DNA from 3 places in the Thermoanaerobacter brockii subsp. finnii Ako-1 genome. Region 1 is predicted to be linked to each of the others. Evidence: riboswitches for the same ligand, from Rfam matches in the RefSeq annotation. Region 1 holds a riboswitch; each other region holds the start of a gene.
The links. A riboswitch is a leader RNA that binds a small molecule or an ion and turns the genes downstream of it on or off. The one in region 1 is predicted to bind thiamine pyrophosphate.

Region 2: another riboswitch for thiamine pyrophosphate. It lies ahead of thiD (bifunctional hydroxymethylpyrimidine kinase/phosphomethylpyrimidine kinase); the one in region 1 lies ahead of thiT (energy-coupled thiamine transporter ThiT).
Region 3: another riboswitch for thiamine pyrophosphate. It lies ahead of thiC (phosphomethylpyrimidine synthase ThiC); the one in region 1 lies ahead of thiT (energy-coupled thiamine transporter ThiT).

The regions. Positions count from the first base shown of each region.
Region 1 is NC_014964.1:229,201-236,862, reverse strand. It holds M-box (ykoK) riboswitch at 238-400, opposite strand; gene THEBR_RS01085 (phosphatase PAP2 family protein) at 464-1,000, opposite strand; gene thiT (energy-coupled thiamine transporter ThiT) at 1,247-1,885, opposite strand; TPP riboswitch at 1,948-2,050, opposite strand; gene THEBR_RS01075 (ABC transporter ATP-binding protein) at 2,122-4,005, opposite strand; gene THEBR_RS01070 (ABC transporter ATP-binding protein) at 4,002-6,227, opposite strand; gene THEBR_RS01065 (MarR family winged helix-turn-helix transcriptional regulator) at 6,338-6,781, opposite strand; gene THEBR_RS12205 (hypothetical protein) at 6,937-7,089, opposite strand; gene THEBR_RS01060 (methylated-DNA--[protein]-cysteine S-methyltransferase) at 7,124-7,594, opposite strand.
Region 2 is NC_014964.1:1,678,393-1,686,054, forward strand. It holds gene clpP (ATP-dependent Clp endopeptidase proteolytic subunit ClpP) at 1-588, opposite strand; gene tig (trigger factor) at 594-1,892, opposite strand; tRNA gene THEBR_RS08375 (tRNA-Leu) at 2,066-2,150, opposite strand; gene thiW (energy coupling factor transporter S component ThiW) at 2,293-2,784, opposite strand; gene thiM (hydroxyethylthiazole kinase) at 2,777-3,571, opposite strand; gene thiE (thiamine phosphate synthase) at 3,573-4,208, opposite strand; gene thiD (bifunctional hydroxymethylpyrimidine kinase/phosphomethylpyrimidine kinase) at 4,212-5,006, opposite strand; TPP riboswitch at 5,064-5,166, opposite strand; gene THEBR_RS08400 (GltB/FmdC/FwdC-like GXGXG domain-containing protein) at 5,232-5,960, opposite strand; gene THEBR_RS08405 (NAD(P)/FAD-dependent oxidoreductase) at 5,957-7,225, opposite strand; gene THEBR_RS08410 (4Fe-4S dicluster domain-containing protein) at 7,222-7,662, opposite strand, start outside.
Region 3 is NC_014964.1:512,406-520,067, reverse strand. It holds gene THEBR_RS02580 (IS30 family transposase) at 49-1,092, opposite strand; TPP riboswitch at 1,293-1,400, shown strand; gene thiC (phosphomethylpyrimidine synthase ThiC) at 1,446-2,744, shown strand; gene rd (rubredoxin) at 2,830-2,988, shown strand; gene THEBR_RS02565 (universal stress protein) at 3,106-4,245, shown strand; gene THEBR_RS02560 (Na+/H+ antiporter NhaC family protein) at 4,276-5,640, shown strand; gene THEBR_RS02555 (6-phosphofructokinase) at 5,653-6,897, opposite strand; gene THEBR_RS02550 (ferredoxin domain-containing protein) at 7,081-7,596, shown strand; gene THEBR_RS02545 (transketolase family protein) at 7,625-7,662, opposite strand, start outside.

The DNA of each region.
Region 1 (7,662 bases):
GGTATATGTAATAGGACATCAAAAGAAGGGATAAATGGGCAATCCTACGAAGAGCAAAATTTATAGAAAAGCCACCTGTGAGAAGAATGGACGTGGCCTCAAACTTTGCCCATCCTTCTTTAATGTCACATTACATATACCTTTGTAGCTTTTACTACTACCTCCACCGTCCATTCTTCTCACCTCCGTTTTTTAGCAAATTAAAAAACCTCTCAACGAATGAAAGAGGTTTTTAGACATTTCAATTCGTTGAGCTTTGGCACTATACAGCTTTGGAGCATCCTCCAGCTGCATTAAGTAAAACCTTAATTCGGTAATACTTGTTGACCCGTTAGCATCTCTCGATGTTTCCGGGCAGCAGCGTGTATCTGTATAGGAGCCTCACCTAACGATTGTATTAACTTGTGTCCTTCTACATTATATTCTTCTATTTACAATTTGTCAATCTATTTTGAAAAATTTTTTACAAAAACAACTTTGTACCTATAAAATGGGTTAGATAAGAAAAAGTAATACCTATCGTTGAGCCCATTAATACATCTGAAGGATAATGCAGTCCCATATATATCCTCGAAAGTCCCACAAGTACCGCCAGTGAAATAAAGAATACTGCAAGGCTTGGAAAAAATATTGAAAAAGTCATAGCAAGTGAAAAACTGGCAGTAGCATGACCAGAAGGAAAAGAATAATCCTTTAAAAGATGTTTAAAAGTGTTTGTATTAGCTAATACCATATAAGGCCTTGGTCTTGTATATTTTCTTTTTAAAAGTTGAACAAACAAATGGCTGCTTACAAGTGCAGTTAAAGCTTCTACAGCAGAGGCTTTTACATCGTTTTTTCCAAAAAAAATTAAAAACAAGCAAGAAAATATTGTAAAAAAAGGACCGCCTATATGAGTTATTTTAGGCATTATTTTGTCCAATATATTACATTTTATTCTTTCGTTTATATAGAAAAAAATGTTTTTGTCTTTGTCAAGAAGCACTCTTTTTATTTGCATCAGCAAAATCCCCTCCCTACAATCTCATTTCACTAATGCTTTTATCGAAATTTTTCAGCACAATTTCACACACTCTATCAGCAGAATTTTTATAAATCAATTATTCCCTTCTTTCTTTCATATCCTCAGGTTTGTCAGGTATCAATGTTAATTCTGCGTTAAATTTTTTCTTACATAATATTATACCATATATTATACCATTATTTCAGCTATCCACTGCAAAAAATAAAAAGGGGAAATACCCCTTTAAGCAATTGCTTTCTTTTTAATTTCTTCAATAGCATTTCTAACTTGAGGAATTAGTGAAACCGCAAAACATATTGCCACTTCTACACCTATTATGCTTCCATTGACTAAAAGTGAATAAACTATAGGGCTCATTCCTTCTGGTGCATAGCTTGCAAAAAAGAACACTCCCGATAAAAAGTGAGAGAAAAATCGTCCAAATCCACCGACTAAAATTCCCAAACTTAGGTTTTTTCTAAAAAAGCCAGCAAGTCCTAAAGCACCGAAGGCCAAAGGATAGTCGAGAAGTACTTGCACCCATTGGACAATAAATGGGTCTTGAATAAGTTGTAAAAATCCATACGCCATTCCTACAATCACACCAGGACCTGGTCCATAATAATAGGCAAAGATAAAAAGCGGCAACATGCTGGCAGGTGTAATAGAACCACCTTGAGGCCAGTGATAAAATCTTATATAAGACAGCACGAAAGAAATAGCGATTGAAAGTGCTCCGTAGACAAGCATTTTTGTGTCAAATTTGACACTTTTTCGCATCAGATATAAAAGAAAAGCTGCCAATAAAATTGCTAATATAACCGATAAAGTCACTGGTTTTATTTGAGCAAAATCAGAAAAAATACTTAAAAGGTAGGACATAAACAAAAACACCTCCATTTTTCAAGGAGGCTATGTTCGCTGAAAAAAATACCGCGAAATGCGGTATTTTTGAGCCGCATTCCCTACGGAGGCATTACCCTCATCAGGTTCCAAGGGTTTGGCATCAATGCCATCTCAGCCGTTAAGGCTCCCCCAGCGGACATAACCTCTATTTTATTTTCTCTTTTACTTTATCACTTTTTGTTTCATATGTCAATAATAATTATTAAATGCTATCAACTTGCCATCTCTTCCTCTTTTTCAAACTGGCTGTTATAGAGGCTTGCATAAAAACCGCCTTTTTTAAGAAGCTCTTCGTGGGTACCCTGCTCTACAATATCTCCATGGTTCATGACAAGTATCAAGTCAGCATCCCGTATTGTAGAAAGCCTATGAACGATTATAAAGCTTGTGCGTCCTTTCATAAGGTAATCCATCGCTTTTTGTATTTGTATTTCTGTAAGGGTATCTACAGAGCTTGTAGCCTCATCGAGTATGAGAATTTTTGGATCTTTCAAAATAGCTCTTGCTATAGTTAGTAACTGCTTTTGCCCTTGAGAAATATTTGTGGTCTCTTCATTTAATACCATGTTATAGCCCCCTGGCAATGTCCTTACAAAATGATCCACATAAGCTGCCTTAGCAGCTTTTATAACTTCCTCCTCAGTAGCGTCAAGACGGCCATATCTTATATTGTCCATAATAGTACCATTGTAAAGCCATGTATCTTGAAGTACCATGCCAAAAAGTGAACGCAAATCTTCCCTCGTAAAATCTCTTATATCATGCCCGTCAATTAAAATAGCTCCTTCATTCACATCGTAAAAGCGCATTAAAAGTTTCACTATAGTAGTCTTTCCTGCCCCAGTAGGACCAACAATTGCAACTTTTTGTCCTGCCTTAATAGAAGCAGAAAAGTTATTTATTACCATTTTATCAGATCTATATCCAAAACGAACATTTCTAAACTCCACATTTCCTTTTATATCTTCAATTTTTACAGGCTGTGAATTATCTGGAACTTCTTCTTCCTCCTCCAAAAATTCAAATACTCTTTCTGCGCAAGCAGCAGTTTGTTGTAGTATATTGGAAATATTTGCGATCTGAGCAATAGGCTGTGTAAAAGAGCGGATATACTGTATAAACGCCTGAATATCCCCTACTTCTATTGCATTTTTTATTACCAACCAACTACCCAAAACTGTAACCGCCACATAACCCAAGTTTCCTGTTACATTCATAAGAGGCATCATAATACCTGTCAAAAACTGTGACTTCCAAGCTGCTCCGTACAAAGAGTTATTTAATACATTAAACTTTTCAATACTTTTTTTCTCTCCATTAAAAGCCTTTACTATATTATGGCCTCCATACATTTCCTCTACATGACCATTTACATGCCCTAAATAATCCTGCTGCTCTCTAAAATACCTTTGTGAATGTTTGACAATAAAGGCAATTACCAAAGAAGACAAAGGAATTATCAAAAGTGCTACTAAAGTCATAAGCCAGTTTATGGTAAACATCATAATCAAAACGCCTACTACTGTCGTCACAGAAGTAATTATCTGAGTTAAACTTTGATTAAGAGTCTGAGTAATTGTATCCACGTCATTTGTAATACGAGACAATATTTCCCCTTGATTCGTGCTTTCAAAATACTTCAAAGGCAAGCGATTGATTTTTTGTGAGATTTCTTTTCTAAACCTATAGGTAACTTTCATTGAAACACCTGACATTATCCATCCTTGCAGGTATCCAAATAAAGCACTTAAACCATATAAGCCTATGAGAATTAGAATTATCTTCTCTACATATTCAAAATCTATTCCACTGCCTTTTCCAGTTATCTTATCCATTACGCCTTCAAAAATTTTCGTTATCGCTTTACTGAGTATTTTAGGACCCGCAATGGAGAAGGAAGCACTAAGTGCTGCTAATACAAATACACTTATAATAGAAGCTTTATAAACAGATAAATATTTTATCAATTTTTTCATTGTACCCTTAAAATCTCGCGCTTTTTCTCCACCGCGAACCATGCCATGGGGGCCGCCTCCCATTCCTGGCCCGCGAAGTCTGGGCATCTGTTTGGGGTCTATTCTTCTATTTTCACTCATGCCAATTCCTCCTCCGATAGCTGTGATAAAGCTATTTCTCTGTAAGTTTGACAGTTTTTAAGTAATTCTTTGTGTTTCCCTATGCCCACAATTTTCCCTTCTTCAAGTACTATTATTTGATCTGCATGTAAAAGAGTTGACACCCTTTGCGACACCATTATAACAGTGCTTGATTTTAGCCTTTCTCTTAAGGCTTTCCTTAAAGCTGACTCTGTTTTGAAGTCAAGAGCTGAAAAACTTTCATCAAAAATGTATATTTCAGGCTTTTTAACAAGAGCACGAGCAATGGAAAGCCTCTGCTTTTGCCCTCCTGAAACGTTTGTTCCTCCTTGTGCAATCTCTGAATCAAATTTCTTGGTCTTTTCATTTATAAATTCCATTGCTTGTGCAATTTCTGCTGCTTCTTTTACTTCCTCGTCCGTAGCCTGGTCATTTCCGTATTTCAAATTTGATTTAATTGTACCACTGAAAAGCCAACTTTTTTGGGGTACATATCCTATTCTGCTGCGTAAATCTTCCTGCCTTACCTCTCTTACATCTACACCATCAACCAAAACCTGTCCTTCTGTCACATCGTAAAATCTCAAGATCAAATTCACTAAGGTACTCTTTCCAGAACCTGTTCTTCCTATTATGCCTACTGTCTGCCCTGGCAAAACCTTGAAGTTTATGTCCTTTAAAGCGTACTCTTCAGCACCTGGATATTTAAAAGATACATTCCTAAATTCTACAGTTCCAGCCATATTTTCATTAAATTGTTTTGGATTTTCTGGGTCTTTTATAGAAGGCTCTGTAGCCAAAACCTCAGCAATACGCTCTGCCGATACTGATGCTCTTGGTATCATTATAAACAGCATTGAGAACATCAAAAATGCAAAGATAATCTGTATAGCGTATTGCATAAATGCCATCATGTCTCCAACTTGCATGCTGGAATTTTGGATTTGGTGAGCTCCTACCCATACTATCAAAAGAGTAATTCCATTCATCACAAGCATCATAGATGGAAATATAAATGCCATAGCACGATTTACAAAAAGCCCTACTTTTGTAATATCTTGATTAGCTTTGTCAAAGCGCTCTTCTTCAAATTTTTGATTATTAAAAGCTCTTACCACCATTATTCCTGACAAATTTTCACGAGTAACTAAGTTTAATCTATCAATCAATTTTTGCATTAGCATAAACTTGGGCATCGCAATGGAGTACAATGCTGATATTATACCTAAAAGTACTATTACTGCTAAAGCTATAATCCAAGACATTGAAACACTTTTGCTAAGTGCTCTAAATACACCACCTATACCCATTATAGGCGCATAAAACACCATTCTTATCATAATTACAAGAAGCATTTGTATTTGTGTAATATCATTTGTAGTTCTTGTTATCAAAGAAGCCGTAGAAAATTTGTCAAATTCAGCATTAGAGAAGCTCTCTACTCTTGCAAATAAATCTCTTCTCAAATCTCTCGCTACTCCAGCTGCCACTTTTGATGCAAAAAATGCTACCATAATAGTGCTTAATGCACTCAGTCCAGTTATCAATAGCATTATAAGGCCAGTATGAAGAATGTAATCAGTTTGAATTTTGTCTGTATTTATGCCAATTGCCTTGTATTCTTCTTTTACAGCCATTGTTGCAGCTTGTATAACCATATTGTCACCTAAAGAAGCAAACTTTTTGTTCATTTCATCTCTTATTTGAATAAGTTGCTCTTCTGGCAGTTGAGACATCATAGCAAAGAGGTCTACATTTGCCGGTATTTTCTTTCCATTAAATTCTATACTTCCGTTTTTTGCACTGGCTTTAGCTTTTTCCACACCTGTAACAGCTAAAAAGGCTTTCCCCATAGGTAAATTTATTTTGTCAATTTCTGATTTATCTACGCTTTTAAGGACATATACAGGCTCTTTTGAAAGAATAGGATATTTTTTTACATATTTATCATAATCAGGACTGGATTTGTCTACTAATGTATAATCTTTTAAAATCTCTTCCTTTTCTTCAGGTGTAACAAATAGCAAAAGTTTATCCATTTCGCTTTTCCTTATAGCCTCAGGAACTGCATTTACTATGCCACCTTGCTGTATTCCATTGTTAACTATCTTGGACATATAGTCAGGCAATGACAAATCACTCATTGCTTGAACAAATATAAAGAACACTGCTAAAAAAATCAACAGAATATAGGGTTTTAAATATTTCGCCAGTTTTACCATACCAACACCTTCTCCTCCTAAAAATTTGCCTCGATTTCTTTTGTGAGAACTACTTCTTTTTAAATTTCTACTTCCTCAACTTATTTACTTAATTTTGTTATACTTCCTCACTATAAATCATGTTGTTTTTCCAATATTTTTTTCAGTGCTTCTAATCCTTCAATTATTTTATTAAGGTCTTGTGGGCTTGCTCTACTTATTAATTTTTCAAACTTCTCTTCAGCTTCTTTGAAATGTTTTTGAAAAGTATCTTTAAACTTAGGAGTCACACTGACATAAACAACTCTTCTATCTTCAGTGCTTCTCGTCCTCTCTACCAAGCCTTGCTTTTCTAATCTGTCAATAATGCCAGAAACTGTACTATTGGAAAGCCCTAATTTTTGACTTAGGTCACTCACCTTCATTTCACCGTAATGAGCTAAAATGCCCATAAGCATTCCTTGAGGACCCGTAATATCAAAATCTTTACACTCATATTTCATAGAATGCTTTATAATATCCATTATTTGTTTTAAAAGCTTAAGTATCTTTAATCCATTGTTTATCTCTTCCATCTTCACCACCGCAAATTATTTCGTATTAAAATATTTTGTATGCAAATATTTTGGACGCAAAATATATTTTACTCTTCTCATAATATCATGTCAAGATTTCTTAAAGCTTTTCAAAAAAATAAAATAAAAAAACCGCTCAAATTTTTACGGCGGTTTTAGGATACAGCTACTATTTTATATAAATTAATCTCCCTTCTTTCTTGTCTAAGTCTATATATATTAAATACAGCAACAGAACCAAATAAAAAAGCCATAACTATATTGTCCTTATTTTTAAAAAACTCCTTTAAAATTTTTAAATAATCCATCCTCATCACCTTACTTTCCATGAAACATAAATTTTTAATGAACCTCTACTCCTTCATGTCTTAATAAAAATTTTTTTATTTCAATTCCCCCGCCAAAGCCTGTCAAATCTTCACTGCTTCCAATGACTCTGTGGCAAGGGATAATAATGGGAATAGGATTCTTATTAAGAGCCTGCCCTACTGCTCTTGCCGCCTTTGGCTTTCCAATTAATCTCGCAATCTCTCCATATGTCTTAACTTCACCATAAGGAATTTTTAAAATCTCCTTCCACACGGCCTTCTGAAACTCTGTACCTTGCAAATCCAACCGCACGTCAAAATTTTTTAATTTCTTTTGAAAATATAGGTCAAGCTGCCTAATACACTCTTCAATATAAAAATCGCTGCCTTCTTTAAAACCTTCTAATGAAGATTTCTCATTTTCAAAGTCAATGCGGCATATACCTTTTCCTGATGAAAAAATAGTGAGAACACCAACAGGAGAGATAAATTTTTTATATAGCACAGTCTCATCTCCTTGAATCTATAAAAACTGGTAAATTAATTATAACACAATATGAAAAGAAAAAATAT
Region 2 (7,662 bases), 900 kb from region 1:
TCATCTTTTATTCCTGATGAGAACCTCGTCTATAATGCCATACGCTTTTGCATCCTCCGCGTCCATGAAAAAGTCCCTCTCAGTATCTGCCTTTATCTTTTCAATAGGCTGCCCCGTATTTTCTGCAAGTATTTTATCCAACTTATCTCTTAATTTTAAAATCCTTTCTGCATGAATCTTAATGTCAGTAGCTTGACCCTGCATGCCCCCTAAAGGCTGATGTATCATTATTTCGCTATTAGGAAGTGCAAATCTTTTTCCTTTCGCGCCTGCTGCCAGTAAAAATGCAGCCATGGATGCCGCCATTCCGACACATAGAGTCACTACATCTGGTTTTATATACTGCATAGTATCATAAATGGCAAAACCTGCTGTTATTGAACCTCCTGGACTATTTATATAAAGCCAGATGTCTTTATCAGGGTCTTCAGCTTCCAAGAACAAAAGCTGTGCAATAACTAAACTTGCCGTAGTATCATTTATTTCTTCTCCTAAAAAGACAATCCTGTCTTTTAGCAAACGTGAAAATATGTCGTAAGAACGTTCGCCTCTATTTGTCTGCTCTACAACAATAGGTACAAGACTCATAATAATCACTCCTCTTTACTTATTATTTTACACTTACTGAAAATAAAGTCAATCGTCTTATAATAAGCTATATCCTCTTTTATGCTGTTTATCTGGCTTTCAGTAAGACTTTTCTTGAATTCTTCCAAATTTATTCTGTAATTCGCTGCCATCTCTTTTAATTTATTTTCTAATTCTTCCTCTGTAACTTCAATATTTTCCACTTTGGCAATTTTGTCTATGACAAGTTGAGTTTTTACTCTATTTAAAGCTCCATCCCACATCTCTTTTCTTAAATTTTCTAAAGTCTTCCCTGTAATTGATAAATAGCTATTTAAATCTAAACCTTGATATCTCAAATTATAATCTAAATCCCTCAAAGAAATATCTATTTGCCTTTCCACCATAACATCTGGTATATCAACTTTTGCGTTTTCTACAACTTTCATTACTGCTTTCTCTTTCATTTCATTTTCTGCTTCTACCCTATTTTTTTCTTCTAATTTCTTCCTTATATCAGCTTTTAATTCATCTAACGTTTCAAATTCACTTACATCTTTTGCAAATTCATCGTCTAACTCTGGCAGTTCTTTTTTATTTAAAGCCTTAAGAGTGACTTTAAAAACAGCTGATTTGCCTCTTAATTCTTCTACTCTATAATCTTCAGGAAAAGTAATATTTACATCAAAAGTCTCATTTACATTGTGGCCTATTATTTGGTCCTCAAACCCGGGAATAAAAGTATTGCTACCTAATTCTAATTCATAATTTTCAGCTTTACCGCCTTCAAAAGGCTTACCATCAATAAATCCTTCAAAATCTATTACAGCAATATCTCCGCTCTCAGCCGGTCTTCCTTCTACAGGCACAATCCTCGCATTTTGCTGTCTTAATTTTTCTAATTCGTATTCTACATCCCCATCGTACACATTATACTCTATTTTTTCAATTTCTATGCCTTTATATTCACCTAATTCTACTTCAGGCATTACAGGTACTGTTGCCTCTAAAATCAAATCTTTCCCTTTCCCAATTTGTAAAATATTAATATCTGGGTAATCAACAGGTTCTAAATTAAACGTTTTAAGAGCTTCCTTATACGCCTCATCAAAAACATACTCTACAGCATCTTCATAAAGGACTCCTTCACCATAATATCTTTCTACAATTACTCTCGGAGCCTTTCCTCTTCTAAAGCCGGGTACATTAAATTTAGATGCATTCTTTTTAAAAGCAAAATTTAAACCCTCTTCAAATTTTTCACTCGGTATTGTAAGTTCAATCGTCGCAACACTTTTCTCTAATTTTTTAAGACTCACACCCATTAAGCAAATCCTCCTATTCTCTTTCTTTCGTATAAAGTCTTCTAAACTTATAATATTATAACATAAAAAAACGGTGAATCAAACTCAAGTTGTTGTAATTTTATGCAAAAAAAATAATGCTTACTGCATTATTTTTCTGTCAAATATATATTTTTCTTCCTTAAAATTTTTATTGGTGCGGGCAAAGGGACTTGAACCCCCACGTCGAAAGACACCAGATCCTAAGTCTGGCGCGTCTGCCAATTCCGCCATGCCCGCATATTAATATGGTGCACCATTAGGAACTCGAACCATAGAGTAAGAATCTGTGCAAAGTAATTTTATCAGAGATTTATTGCCATGTCAAGAGTGCTATTGCAAATGGATGTTTTTTAATAATACAGTTTTTGTATTAGTATATTTAATTGCTATAATCCAACTTCTTATATTTTCCTAAAACCAATACCACTACATATCCTATAACCGAGCCTATTGTACTGGAAAGCGAAAATGGAATGACAAACATAAAAGCCGCACCGGAACTTCCAAGTATATACTTAGCTATAGGATAAGAAAGCAAAGCCCCTATAATGCCTGTACCTATAACTTCTCCTATAGAGGCAAAATAAAATTTACGTGTAAATCTATAAAGATATCCAGCAATGAACGCACCAACCATTCCTCCTGGAAATGCCAAAAGCGATCCAACACCAAGGATGTTCCTCAAAAGTCCTATAATAAAAGCTACTTCTAACGCTCCCCAAGGGCCCAAAAAAACTGCTGAAATAACATTAATAGCATGTTGAACAGGTGTAACTTTGGCAGCACCTACACTAAACCATACATATTGAGAAGCAAAGGTGCCTATAGCAATAATAAGTGCCATAAAAACCATACGATGTATTTTATTCATACTCCACCTTCTTATCTTTTTCTATTATCTCCGGCGTGAGATTATATATCTCATCAAAAAATGTCACTTTAAAACTGCCGGGCCCTTTGACATTGCTGCTTTGAGCGGCTCTTTCACCTGCTATTCCAAAAGCTACAAAAGCTTCTACTGTAGCTGCAAAATAATCTTCACATACTCCGCAGAAGCTCGCTACTACAGAGGTAAGCATACAACCTGTGCCAGTAACAGTGCCCATCATAGGATGCCCATTTTTTACATACGCAATTCTTTTTCCATCAGTAATTATGTCAGTAACACCTGACACTGCTACTACAACGTTGTACGCGTTTGCTAAATCTTTTGCAGCTTCAGAAATATCATCTGCTCCGCTTTGAGATTCTACACCGCGTATCTTCCCACCTTTGCCTGCAAGTATTGAAATCTCAGCACTATTCCCTTTTATCACAGAAATTTTTACCTCTTCTAATATCTTTTTTGAGCTTTGTGTCCTAAGCTTCGTAGCTCCCGCTCCAACAGGGTCTAATATAACTGGTACTTTAAGTCTATTTGCAGCCTTTCCTGCCTTTATCATCGCTTCTACTTGTTCATTTGTAAGAGTGCCTATATTTAAAACTAAAGCATCTGCTGCACTTACCATTTCTTCTACTTCTTCCAAGGCATGTGCCATGACTGGCAATGCTCCTATAGCCAGTGTTATATTAGCACAATCATTGACAGTAACTATATTTGTAATATGGTGAACTAAAGGTTTTTTCTCTCTTAAAATTTTCAACAATTCTTTTTTCATTTCAAATCCTCCTATCATTTATCGCTTTTTTTATAACCTCCAAGAGTTTTCTTGTATTGTTTTCTATATCCCCATAAAATACAGCTGAAACTGAGGATATCCCATCTGCTCCTGACTTTAACATGACTTCATAAGCATTATCCTTCGTTATACCTCCTATTGCAACGACTGGAATAGTAACAGCCTCTTTTATTTTTTTTAACCCTTCTATTCCAATGGCTTCTGCCTCCGGCTTTGTTGGAGTCTTAAACACCGCACCTACCCCTAAATAATCCGCTCCATCCCTTTGTGCCTTTAAAGCTTCTTCCACTGTTCTCGCTGATACCCCTACTATTTTATCACGACCTATTATTTTTCTTACAATATCTGCCGGCAAATCCTCCTGTCCAACGTGAACTCCATCTGCATCTACTGCCAAAGCTATATCCACTCTGTCGTTAATAATGAGAGGGATTCTATTTCTTTTTGTCACTTCTTTAACTTTGAGAGCAATTTCATAAAATTCCCTACTTGATATATCTTTTTCTCTCAGTTGAATTACTGTTGCACCGCCTTTTATCGCTAGTTCTACTGCTTCAGCAATATCCATATTCTTTATGTAAGACCTATCCGTTATAGCATAAAGGGTTAAGTCCATATCTCACACCTTCCTTATTTCTATATTCCAAAAATGGTTAGTAGGACCTACTCCATGCCCTATGGCCAACGAATGTTTTATAGCCCCTGTAATGTATGCTTTCGCTCTTTTTATCGACTCAACTAAATCATGGCCTAAAGCAATATTGGCAGCTATAGCTGAGGAAAATGTGCAGCCTGTACCATGCGTGTTTTTAGTATCAATCCTCTCTGATGTAATTTCATAAAACTCTTTTCCATCGTAAAATACATCTAAAGCATCTCCTGTAAGATGTCCACCTTTTACAATTACTGTCTTTGCTCCATAATCTAAAATTTTTTTAGCCGCTTCCTTCATATCCGATACATTTTTAATTTCTTTTCCAATTAATTCTCCCGCTTCCATAAGATTTGGAGTAACTACAAGGCTTAAAGGAATCAATTCCTTTTTCAAAGCCTCCACTGCTTCCGGCTTTAATAAATAGCTTCCACTTTTTGAAATCATGACAGGGTCCAACACAATATTTTTTACATTGTAATCTTTTAACCCTTTTGCAATCATTTTAATTATGCTTTCATTAGATACCATACCTATCTTCACTGCATCTGGATATAAATCCTCAAAAATTGCCTTCATCTGCAAATACACCATATCGGGGCTTATATCCTCAATTCCCAAAACCCCCATGGTATTTTGCGCTGTTATTGAAGTAATGACACTCATGCCGTATACTCCATGGGCTGAAAAAGTCTTTAAATCTGCCTGTATACCTGCTCCTCCCCCAGAATCAGAACCGGCAATAGTAAGGGCTAATTTCATAAAAACACCTCCAAATAATAAAATAAGCCCACCTGTGAGGTGAGCATTTTTACAAATGTTTTAAAAAGCATGCTTCCCTACGCAGGCATTACCCTGACAGGTTCAAAGGGTCGGGAACGAATCCCCTCTCAGCCACTTTTTGGCTCCCCTAGCACTTGTCATATTTAGTTTTGCCTAAATTGTTTAAGTTAATTATACCATAAACGCAAAAGAATTAAAATAATTTTATGCATACATATTTCCATAGGGTCTTTTGCCTATCGGATGCAATTTGACAAAAGAATGATTCATAATCTTTTGAAAATCATAATCAAAATATTGACAAAAATTTTCAACATACTTTTGGATAAACGCGTAATCTTTGTCATCTATCTTTTCTTTAATAACTTCTTTTCCAAGTTTATAGTCTTCTACATCTCCTCTCAAATATATAACTCCTCCATGCATACCTGTACCACAATATTCTCCAACTATATTTTCATCATTTTTCAAGTTTAGCACAATCATACATCCACCTGCCATATATTCACCAAAGAAATCTCCTGCACTTCCTCCAATAACTATTACGGGAACTTTATCCTTGTATTCTTTCATGTGTATGCCAACTCTATAACCAACACTATCTTTTATATAGATAGATCCACCCCTCATTCCGTAACCAACGACATCACCTGCATGTCCATGTATAATAATATTCCCATCGTTCATTGTATTTCCTATTGCATCCTGTCCATTGCCAAAAACTTCTATTGTAAGGCCGTCCATAAAAGCCGCCATGTCATTCCCAGGTGTACCTTCGATATTTATTTTTGTAGTCCCAGATAAATTATCTCCTATATATCGCTGACCATTGACATTTTTCAAATTAATTATATCTTCACCTGAACGAACTAACTCTTTAATTATTTCATTAAGGTCTCTGTAATAAATTCCTGACGCATTTATGGTTTTCATCGTACCACCTCCAGGTCAAGCATTTTTGCCTTTCTTAATTCTTTTGGCAAATATATAAATCCAAAATCATCATTTAAAAGATATTTCTTAAATGGAGTTATATCCGTTTCATTTTTTATAAATCCAGTAAATAATCCAGCCCTATCAATATCATTAATTAATATAAATCCTACTAATCTATTTTCTTTTACCACAAATTTTTTATAAGACCTTCTGTTATGATCAATTTTAGAGATAATCTCAAATTCCTCCTGCTGTGGATTTGTTATACCAGCTGTTATCATATTTGTATTTTTATAACCTATTGAGTTCATAGGAAAAATCCCTTTAAAACTTTTATTTATACCAATCATGTTGTACCCTGCAATTTCCCCTTGCATGTATGCATTTGGCCATATTGGCACAACCCTATTTGACTCAACAAGCATATCATACCCTTCGGCTACATCTCCTGCTGCATACACATCTTCAACGCTTGTTTTCATAGTATTATCTACTAAAATACCACGGTTTATAGAAATTGATGTGTTTTTTACAACATCAACGTTTGGCACAACGCCTATCGCGATAATAAGATTGTCGGCTTCTAATTCCTGCCCATTTTTGAGCAAAACCCCTTTAACATATTCATCTCCTATGATTTTATCCACTGTTGTTCCCGTAATTATTTTTATGCCGTCATTCTGAAGACTTTGAGATACCAAAGATGCTCCTTCTGTATCAAGAATTGTACTTAAAATTCTATCGGCAAGTTCAACTATTGTTACATCTACCCCTAAATGGTGAAGACCTTCTGCTGCTTTGAAACCGATGAGACCACCACCTACAATTACAGCTTTTGAACCCGGCTTGGCAGCTTCCTTTAATTTTTTAGCATCGTCCATTTTAATAAAAGTATGAACATTTTTTTTGTTTAATCCTTCTACTGGAGGTATTATAGGTTTCCCGCCCGTTGCAATGAGAAGTTTGTCAAAACTTATGCTATCCCCGTTTTCAAGATACACTTCTTTTTTTCTTTCATCAATAGAAACAACTTTAATACCAAATATAGTTTCTACTTTATTTTTGCGATAAAAATCTTTCTCTCTATATATCATTTTGTTCTCAGACACTAAATTCCCAAGATAATAAGATATAAGGGGCCTTGAATACACGTGATATGTTTCATCCGAAATAACAACTATTTCAGAACTTGTATCATATTTTCTTATTGCCTCTACTGCACCTACCATCGCAACAGAATTACCAATTATTACTATTCTCATGCAGAAATGCCTCCTTCACTATAGACAAGTGCCTCATTAGGACAATTCTTGACACAAGCCGGCTCTCCCGCTTCAGCACATAAGTCACATTTTGATGCAACCTTATTATTTACATCTCTTATAATTGCACCAAACTCACACACAAGCACGCAAGTCCAGCATCCAACACATTTATCTGTATCACAAATTACAACACCAGTTGACGGATCCTTTTGCATCGCTCCTGTAATACATGATTTAACACATGGAGCGTCATTGCAATGCCGACACTGGAGTGAAAAAGATACGGGTTTATTTTCTTCTATGACAATTCGTGGTGTCGGCCTCTGGGTTTGCAACTTAAATGCTTTTAAAACATCTTTATACTTTGAATGAGATGTAATACAGTATACTTCACATAATCTACATCCAACACACACTTCTTCTTTCACATAAAC
Region 3 (7,662 bases), 280 kb from region 1:
GCCCCTTGACAAATCACGAACGAGCTCTAAACTTTATAATGGATGGGCTTAACAGATTTTTGCCAGCTCTTCATAAAAGTATTCCTTAGGCGTTTTGTAATTTAACAATTTTCGTGGAAGGTTATTAAGCCAGTTTTCTACTCTCTTTATCGTATCTATAGATAAATCTTTAATACTTTTACCTTTAGGGATGAAACGTCGTATAAGACCGTTATGTCGTTCATTTGTAGCTCTTTCCCAAGATGAATATGGATGTGTATAATATACTTCTACGCCATATTCTAAAAGAGCACTTTCTAAATCACTAAACTCTGTACCATTATCAGATGTTATTGTTTTAAAGACCTTGCTTAAATTGTCACCAAACATATCTTTTAATTTTGATAATGCATCTTTAACAGATTTATTGTCTTTTGCATCTAATAAGAATATTATTTCATGGCGAGTCTTACGCTCTATTAATGTTAAAAGGACCTTGTCATTAGATTTCTTGCCAATTAACGTATCTATTTCCCAATGCCCAAAAACTTCACGGCTTTCAACTTCTTTAGGCCTAAAATCAATACTTTTACCCATAATACGTTTATTTTTACGATTTTGTTTCTTTCTTGGTTTTAAACGTAGTTTTAAAGGTAAATCAATGTTTTTAACTTTTAATAATCCTCTATCTATATAGTTGTACAGTGTTTTAGTACAAACAATAGTTTTATTATTCCAGCTTGGGTCTTTTTTACAATAGCCTACAACTGCATCTGGTGACCATTTTTCATTTAATATTTTATTTTCAGCATATTTCAAAAAATCTTCTGCTTTAGCTACTTTAAATTTAGCTCCGCAATTTGAGCGATTTTTTTCGTAGATAGCTTGACCGGTTTCAGGAAAATAGCTTGTATAAGAAGATAAATCACTTCTAAGTTGTGTAGTAGTTCCACGTTTAATTTCACGGCTTATAGTGCTTGGAGATCGATTAAGTTTTTTAGCAATATACCGAATACTTCTTCCTTCTTTGAGTAATGCATAGATTTCTCCTCGTTCATAGCTACTTAAGTGTTTAAAAGAACGCTTTTTTGTGGTATCATTATTATGAACCATAGTGAAAATCCTCCTTGTATGATGTTTAGTTGACACCTATATCATACACGATTTTCACTATGGTTTCTATTCTTTTATCTGTTGCATTTAATTATACAACTAACCTTAAATTTTTTCTAAATTATAATATACGCCGATTTTTTTTAGTGGTATAATAATATTGTATAATATTTATACCCTATCGATTATAAAAATTTAATATTTGCCACATGGGGTGCCGGCGTAACCGGCTGAGAAAAAGGTGTTGCCTTTTAACCCATCGAACCTGTTAGGTTAGTACCTGCGTAGGGATGTGGTCATCTGCCATGGCTATAATCCCCATGGTTTATTTATTTTTTAAGGAGGTTTTTATTATGACACAATTGGAATACGCCCTTTCAGGCATTGTCACAAAAGAGATGAAAATAGTCGCAGAGTATGAAGGAGTAGACGAAGAATTTATTTTAGAAGGAGTTAAAAAAGGAGAAATAGTAATACCATCAAACATCAACCACAAAAACCTCATTCCCAAAGGCATAGGAAGGGGTTTATCGACAAAAGTAAATGCCAATATAGGAACCTCTGATGCATACCCTGAAATTGAAAAAGAAATTGAAAAATTAAATGTTGCTGTAAAAGCTGGAGCAGATGCGGTAATGGATTTAAGCACAGGGGGCGACATTAACCAATCTTGTAGAAAAATACTTGAAAATTCCCCTGTCCCTGTAGGAACTGTCCCTATGTATCAAGCAGCTGTAGAATCTATATCCAAATACGGTAGCATTGTAGCTATGCCTGAAGAATTTATTTTTGAAGTTATAGAAGAACAAGCAAAAGACGGGGTTGATTTTATTACAGTCCACTGTGGTCTAACATTTGAATCATTGAAAAAGCTTAAAGACAACGGCCGAGTGATGGATATAGTAAGCCGCGGTGGCTCCTTTACAATTGCTTGGATGCTCCATAACAACAAAGAAAATCCTTTGTATAAACATTTTGATAGACTCCTTGATATTGCTAAAAAATATGACATAACTCTAAGCTTAGGAGATGGACTGCGTCCAGGTTGTCTTGAAGATGCTACAGACGCAGCACAAATTCAAGAACTTATAATCCTTGGCGAATTGGTAAAGAAATCTCGAGAGGCAGGAGTTCAAGTTATGGTAGAAGGACCCGGGCATGTGCCAATTGACCAAATTGAAGCAAATGTAAAACTTCAAAAACAACTTTGTCACAACGCTCCTTTTTATGTGCTTGGCCCTATTGTGACTGATATAGCTCCTGGTTATGACCACATAACTTCAGCAATCGGAGGAGCAATTGCAGCAGCTTCTGGTGCTGATTTCCTTTGCTATGTTACACCCGCTGAACATCTCGGACTTCCAGACAAAGAAGATGTCAAAGAAGGCGTTATTGCAGCAAAAATAGCTGCCCATGCTGCAGATATCGCAAAAGGCGTAAAAGGTGCTAAAGAAAAAGATTTAACTATGGCTAGAGCTAGAAAAGCCTTAAACTGGGATGAGCAAATAAAGCTTTCTATAGACCCTGATAAAGCTTTTAAATATCGCGTCAATAAAAACATATCTACAGCCAAAACTTGCAGTATGTGCGGAAAATTCTGCGCTATGAAAATTGTCAGTGAGTACCTTGGAACTTCAACTATGACTTGCTAATACCTTTGCCTTATTTACATTCCCCCCTTGATTTTCTTTGCTAATTTCTGCTATAATAGAGGAAAACATCAAGGGGGTATTTTTTATGGAAAAGTGGCAGTGCACAGTATGCGGGTACATCTATGATCCAGAAGAAGGAGACCCATCACAAGGAATTGAACCAGGAACTCCTTTTGAAGAATTGCCTGATGATTGGGTCTGCCCGGACTGTGGAGTAGGAAAAGATATGTTTGAAAAAATGTGAGGGAGCAATTGCTCTCTCTTTTTATTGATTTTTAATAAGATTCATATTATTATAGTTGTATGAAATCATTATGCTCAAACAAAGATATAATCAAACTGTGGAGGGCGTGTAAATTTAATGAGTGAAGGTTTTAGGAGGTTAACTCCTGAAGAAGCTTTAGAAATTATAAAAAAGCAACAGCGAGGAAAATTAAAAATATTCTTAGGATATGCTCCTGGTGTTGGAAAAACTTATGCAATGCTCAATGAAGGCAACAGGCGTCTTAAAAGAGGTCAAGATGTAGTAATAGGTTATGTGGAAACTCATGGAAGAAAAGAGACAGAAGCACAAATAGGAAATTTAGAAATAATCCCGCGAAAAAAAATTGAATACCACGGCATGATATTAGAAGAAATGGATACCGACGCCATAATTGCTCGTAAACCAGAAGTAGTTTTGATAGATGAATTGGCACATACGAATGCGCCTGGCTCTAAGCACAAAAAAAGATATGAAGATGTGGAAGAAATTTTACGCCATGGAATAAATGTAATTACAACACTTAACATCCAACATTTAGAAAGTTTAAATGACGTTATTCAACAAATCACAGGTGTTGCTGTAAGAGAAACAATCCCTGACAGCATAGTCGATAACGCAGATGAAATTGTTGCTGTAGATTTGACTCCTGATGCTTTGCTTAATCGATTAAAAAGAGGAGATATTTATCCAGTAAGCAAAGTCGATGAGTGTCTATCTAACTTTTTTAGAAAGGGAAATTTAAATGCTTTAAGAGAGTTAATGCTAAGACTTACCGCCGAAGAAGTAGATATAGAATTAGAAGAATATATGAAAGAGCATGGAATAACTGATACATGGGAAACAAATGAAAAAATAATGGTGTGTATAACACCAAATCCACTATCTAAAAAGCTTATAAGAAGGGGTGCAAGGAGAGCAAGAAGATTCAAATGTGATTGGGTAGTAGTGTATGTAAACTGTACACATTTTCTTGCACCTAAACTTACTGAAAAAGATAAAGAAGTTTTAGAAAGCCATTTTATGTTAGCAAAACAATTAGGAGCAGAAGTCTACACATTGACAGGAAAAAGCGTGTCTGATGAGCTTTTAAAATTTGCAAAGCAAATGCACATTACACAAATAATAATAGGGCATTCTCAAAGGTCAAGACTGCAAACCTTTTTTAGAGGTTCTACTGTTATAAAGTTAATTAAAAAAGCAAAAAATATAGAAATTCACGTAATACCTTATAAATAACTTCTTCATTACTAAAAGGAGCAGTGAAAAATGGAAAACAAATTTAGAATCTCACTTATAACTTTTTTGTTAATTTTAGCCATAACCATGACAATGGTATTAGTTTTTCACCAACCTCCCTATATACCGCTTTTTATAAGCTATATAATAACCTTTGCTATTGTTTTGATAAACGGTTTTTCGCCTCAAGAACTTGTCAATATGTCAATTGATGGATTTAAAAAAGGTATAAATGTGATGATTATACTCCTTTTGATAGGAGCCCTAGTTGCCTTGTGGAAACAGAATGGAACGCTTCCGGCTCTTGTTTACTATGCCTCCCACTTTTTAAAACCACAAGGTTTTCTATTATTGTCTTTTATCACAACCTCTATTATCTCAATGATTTTAGGTACAGCTGTAGGAACCGCCAGTACTATTGGAATAGTAATAATGGGATTAGCCCATGGCTTTGGCTATCCTCTTCCAATAGTTGCTGGTGCAGTAATATCCGGTTCTTTTATAGGAGATAGGACCTCTCCCCTTGCAGGAAATGTCATTCTTCTGTCGGATATGGGAGAAATTGAGCAATACAATGTACTTAAATCTCTTTTTAAAACTGCAATTCCTACTTATATATTAACTGGTTTATTGTACTATCTTTTAAGTCTTCACATTAATATTTCTTCGCCCTACACTTTTGACAATCTTGCAGCTATAATTTTGAAAAATTATAAAATAAACTTCTTCTTGTTTTTAGCTCCTATAATGATTATAACCTTAGCTTTTTTTAGAATTCCTACAAAGATAAATCTTTCAATTGCTGTCCTTCTCTCCTACTTTGTCTCTTTACTAAATGGTTATAACCTTATAGATTCTTTAAAAGTCATTATGATGGGAAATGTATCTAATATTCCAGAATTTAAATCTTTCTTTTCAGGAGGAGGTATGGTTTCAATTTTCCCAATGATAGGAGTAGTAACCTTTGCTACCGCTCTTTCTGGAATATTAGAAGGGACAGGAATTATAAAAGCAGTTTTTAAAAAAGCTCAAAAAATTAAAAACCCTAAAATTGCCTATTTGGTCACAATGTTATTAAGCACTTTAATGGCAGTAATAACTTGCAATCAAGCCCTTTCTGTAATTTTACCTTCCCGCATAATGTTAGAAGTGTTTAGAAATCTTAACGTAAAAAGTGATATGATGGTAAGAGCAATAGCAGATTCAGGCATGATACTTGCCGGCATAATACCCTGGAATTTAGCAGCAATGTTTCTTTCTGCAGTTTTAGGAGTAAAAGTCATTGATTACCTTCCCTATGCTTATTTAAATCTATTATTCCCTATATTATCAATACTTATCGTGTTTATAGAAAGTAATAAACAATATAGCAATGTTCTAATGGAAGAATTTTAAAAAAGCAGGATTTTATTCCTGCTTTTTTATCGCATATTTTAAGTTTATATAATAAGGTAACCCTTCTGCCATAGGGACCTTCACTTCTCCTTGTATAAGTGGTCTTGCATAATCAAAAAATTCTTCAGTAACATAATTACCTTCTTCATTTATCCAATTTAAAGGCATTTTTTTCTCCTTGTTACACACTTTATCAACATCTACAATATCCGTTTTAACAGTGTATGGGTAATTTCTTTCTCTTACAAGACTTATCATTTTCCCGGTTTCACCAAATAACGCATACTTTACTGCTTCCTTCCCCAACATCTCAGCTTCTTCAAAATCCACTTTAGATGCCAAGTGCATTGCACATCTTTGCGTTACACCAAGTCTGGTCATTTTGACACGTTTATATATTTTCTCTTTTACAAGCTTTTCTATATAGTCTCCTACTCCTCCCAGTTGAGGATGACCAAAAGCATCTTTATGATAAGCATTTTCTTTTCTTCCAATGTAATTCCCTTTTTCATCCATAAGTCCTTCTGATACAGTTATAAAGACATTGCCATATTCCTTATAAGCTTTATTTACATCCTCTAAAAATCTTTCCTCATTAAAAGGTATCTCAGGAAGATAAATAAGTTGTTTCAAATGGGGCAATCTTTCTTTAACCAAAGCAGAAGAAGCGGTAAGCCAACCTGCATTTCTGCCCATCACTTCGAGTACGTTAATTGTTTTAGTCTCATACACTTCCGCATCTAAAGCAAGTTCTAAAGTAGTTGTGGCTATATATTTTGCCGCACTTCCAAAACCAGGAGAATGATCTGTAAACATCAAATCGTTATCAATAGTCTTAGGAATTCCAATTACATTTATTTCAAAACCTATTTCTCTTGCATATTTACTGATTTTGTCAACGGCATCCATAGAATCATTGCCACCTATGTAGAAAAAATATTTAATGTTGTATTTCTTAAAAATTTCTATTAACTTTTTGTATTCCTCTTCATCCTCTAAATAGTCTTTTAGCCTATATCGGCACGACCCTAATGCAGCCGCAGGGCTAAATCTCATTTGTTTTATTCTTTCATAGGGAATATCAAATATGTCAATAATATTGCCTTTTATTATACCTTCTATGCCGTTTATCCCACCATAAACTTTATCAATTTTCTCTGAGCGTGAAGCTTCCATTATAGCTCCATACAGACTGGAGTTAATAACAGCTGTAGGACCACCCGATTGTGCTATAAGACAATTGCTTTTAGTATACATAATATACCCCCATTGTGATATTCTATTATAAATTGTAAAGTAATTCAGATATATTATATCACAAAAAGAAATATAATAATAATTTTCGATAAAATTTTATCAACCCTTCTTGCAAAAAGTAAAAAAATATAGGAAAATTATAATAAATAACGCATTCATCTTAAAAATACGGAGGGAAACATTATGGATGTAATTGAATTAGCTGCTCATTTGATGGCATTATCAGCGAGAACAGCGCCTAAAGCAACTGGAAAAGACTTTATAGAGACAAAAGTTATCACAGGTGAAGACCTTATAAGATTAAAAGAGGATATGATGAAATATGGAGAAGAATCCGGAAAGAAAAATTTTGACAGGGATGCAAAAAACGTCGCTAACTCCAGTGCAGTACTTTTAATTTCATTAAATAAACCAGAAAAAGTTGGACTAAATTGCGGCGCTTGCGGTTATAATCTTTGCACTAGTCTAAGGGATTTTAGAGAAGGTACAGAATTTGCAGGTCCCATATGTGCATGGAGGCTCATCGACTTAGGAATAGCAGTAGGGTCTGCAGTTAAAACCGCCAGTCTCTTGAATGTGGATAATCGAGTTATGTATAGAATAGGTGTAAGTGCAAGAAGGTTAAAATTAATTGAAGGAGAGATTGTGGTAGGCATTCCTCTTTCTGCTACAGGCAAAAACATATACTTTGATAGATAAAAAATGCCAGGTTAAATCCTGGCATTTTTTAAAATGACTTAGCTGCTTTTACAATATCCTCCGCTG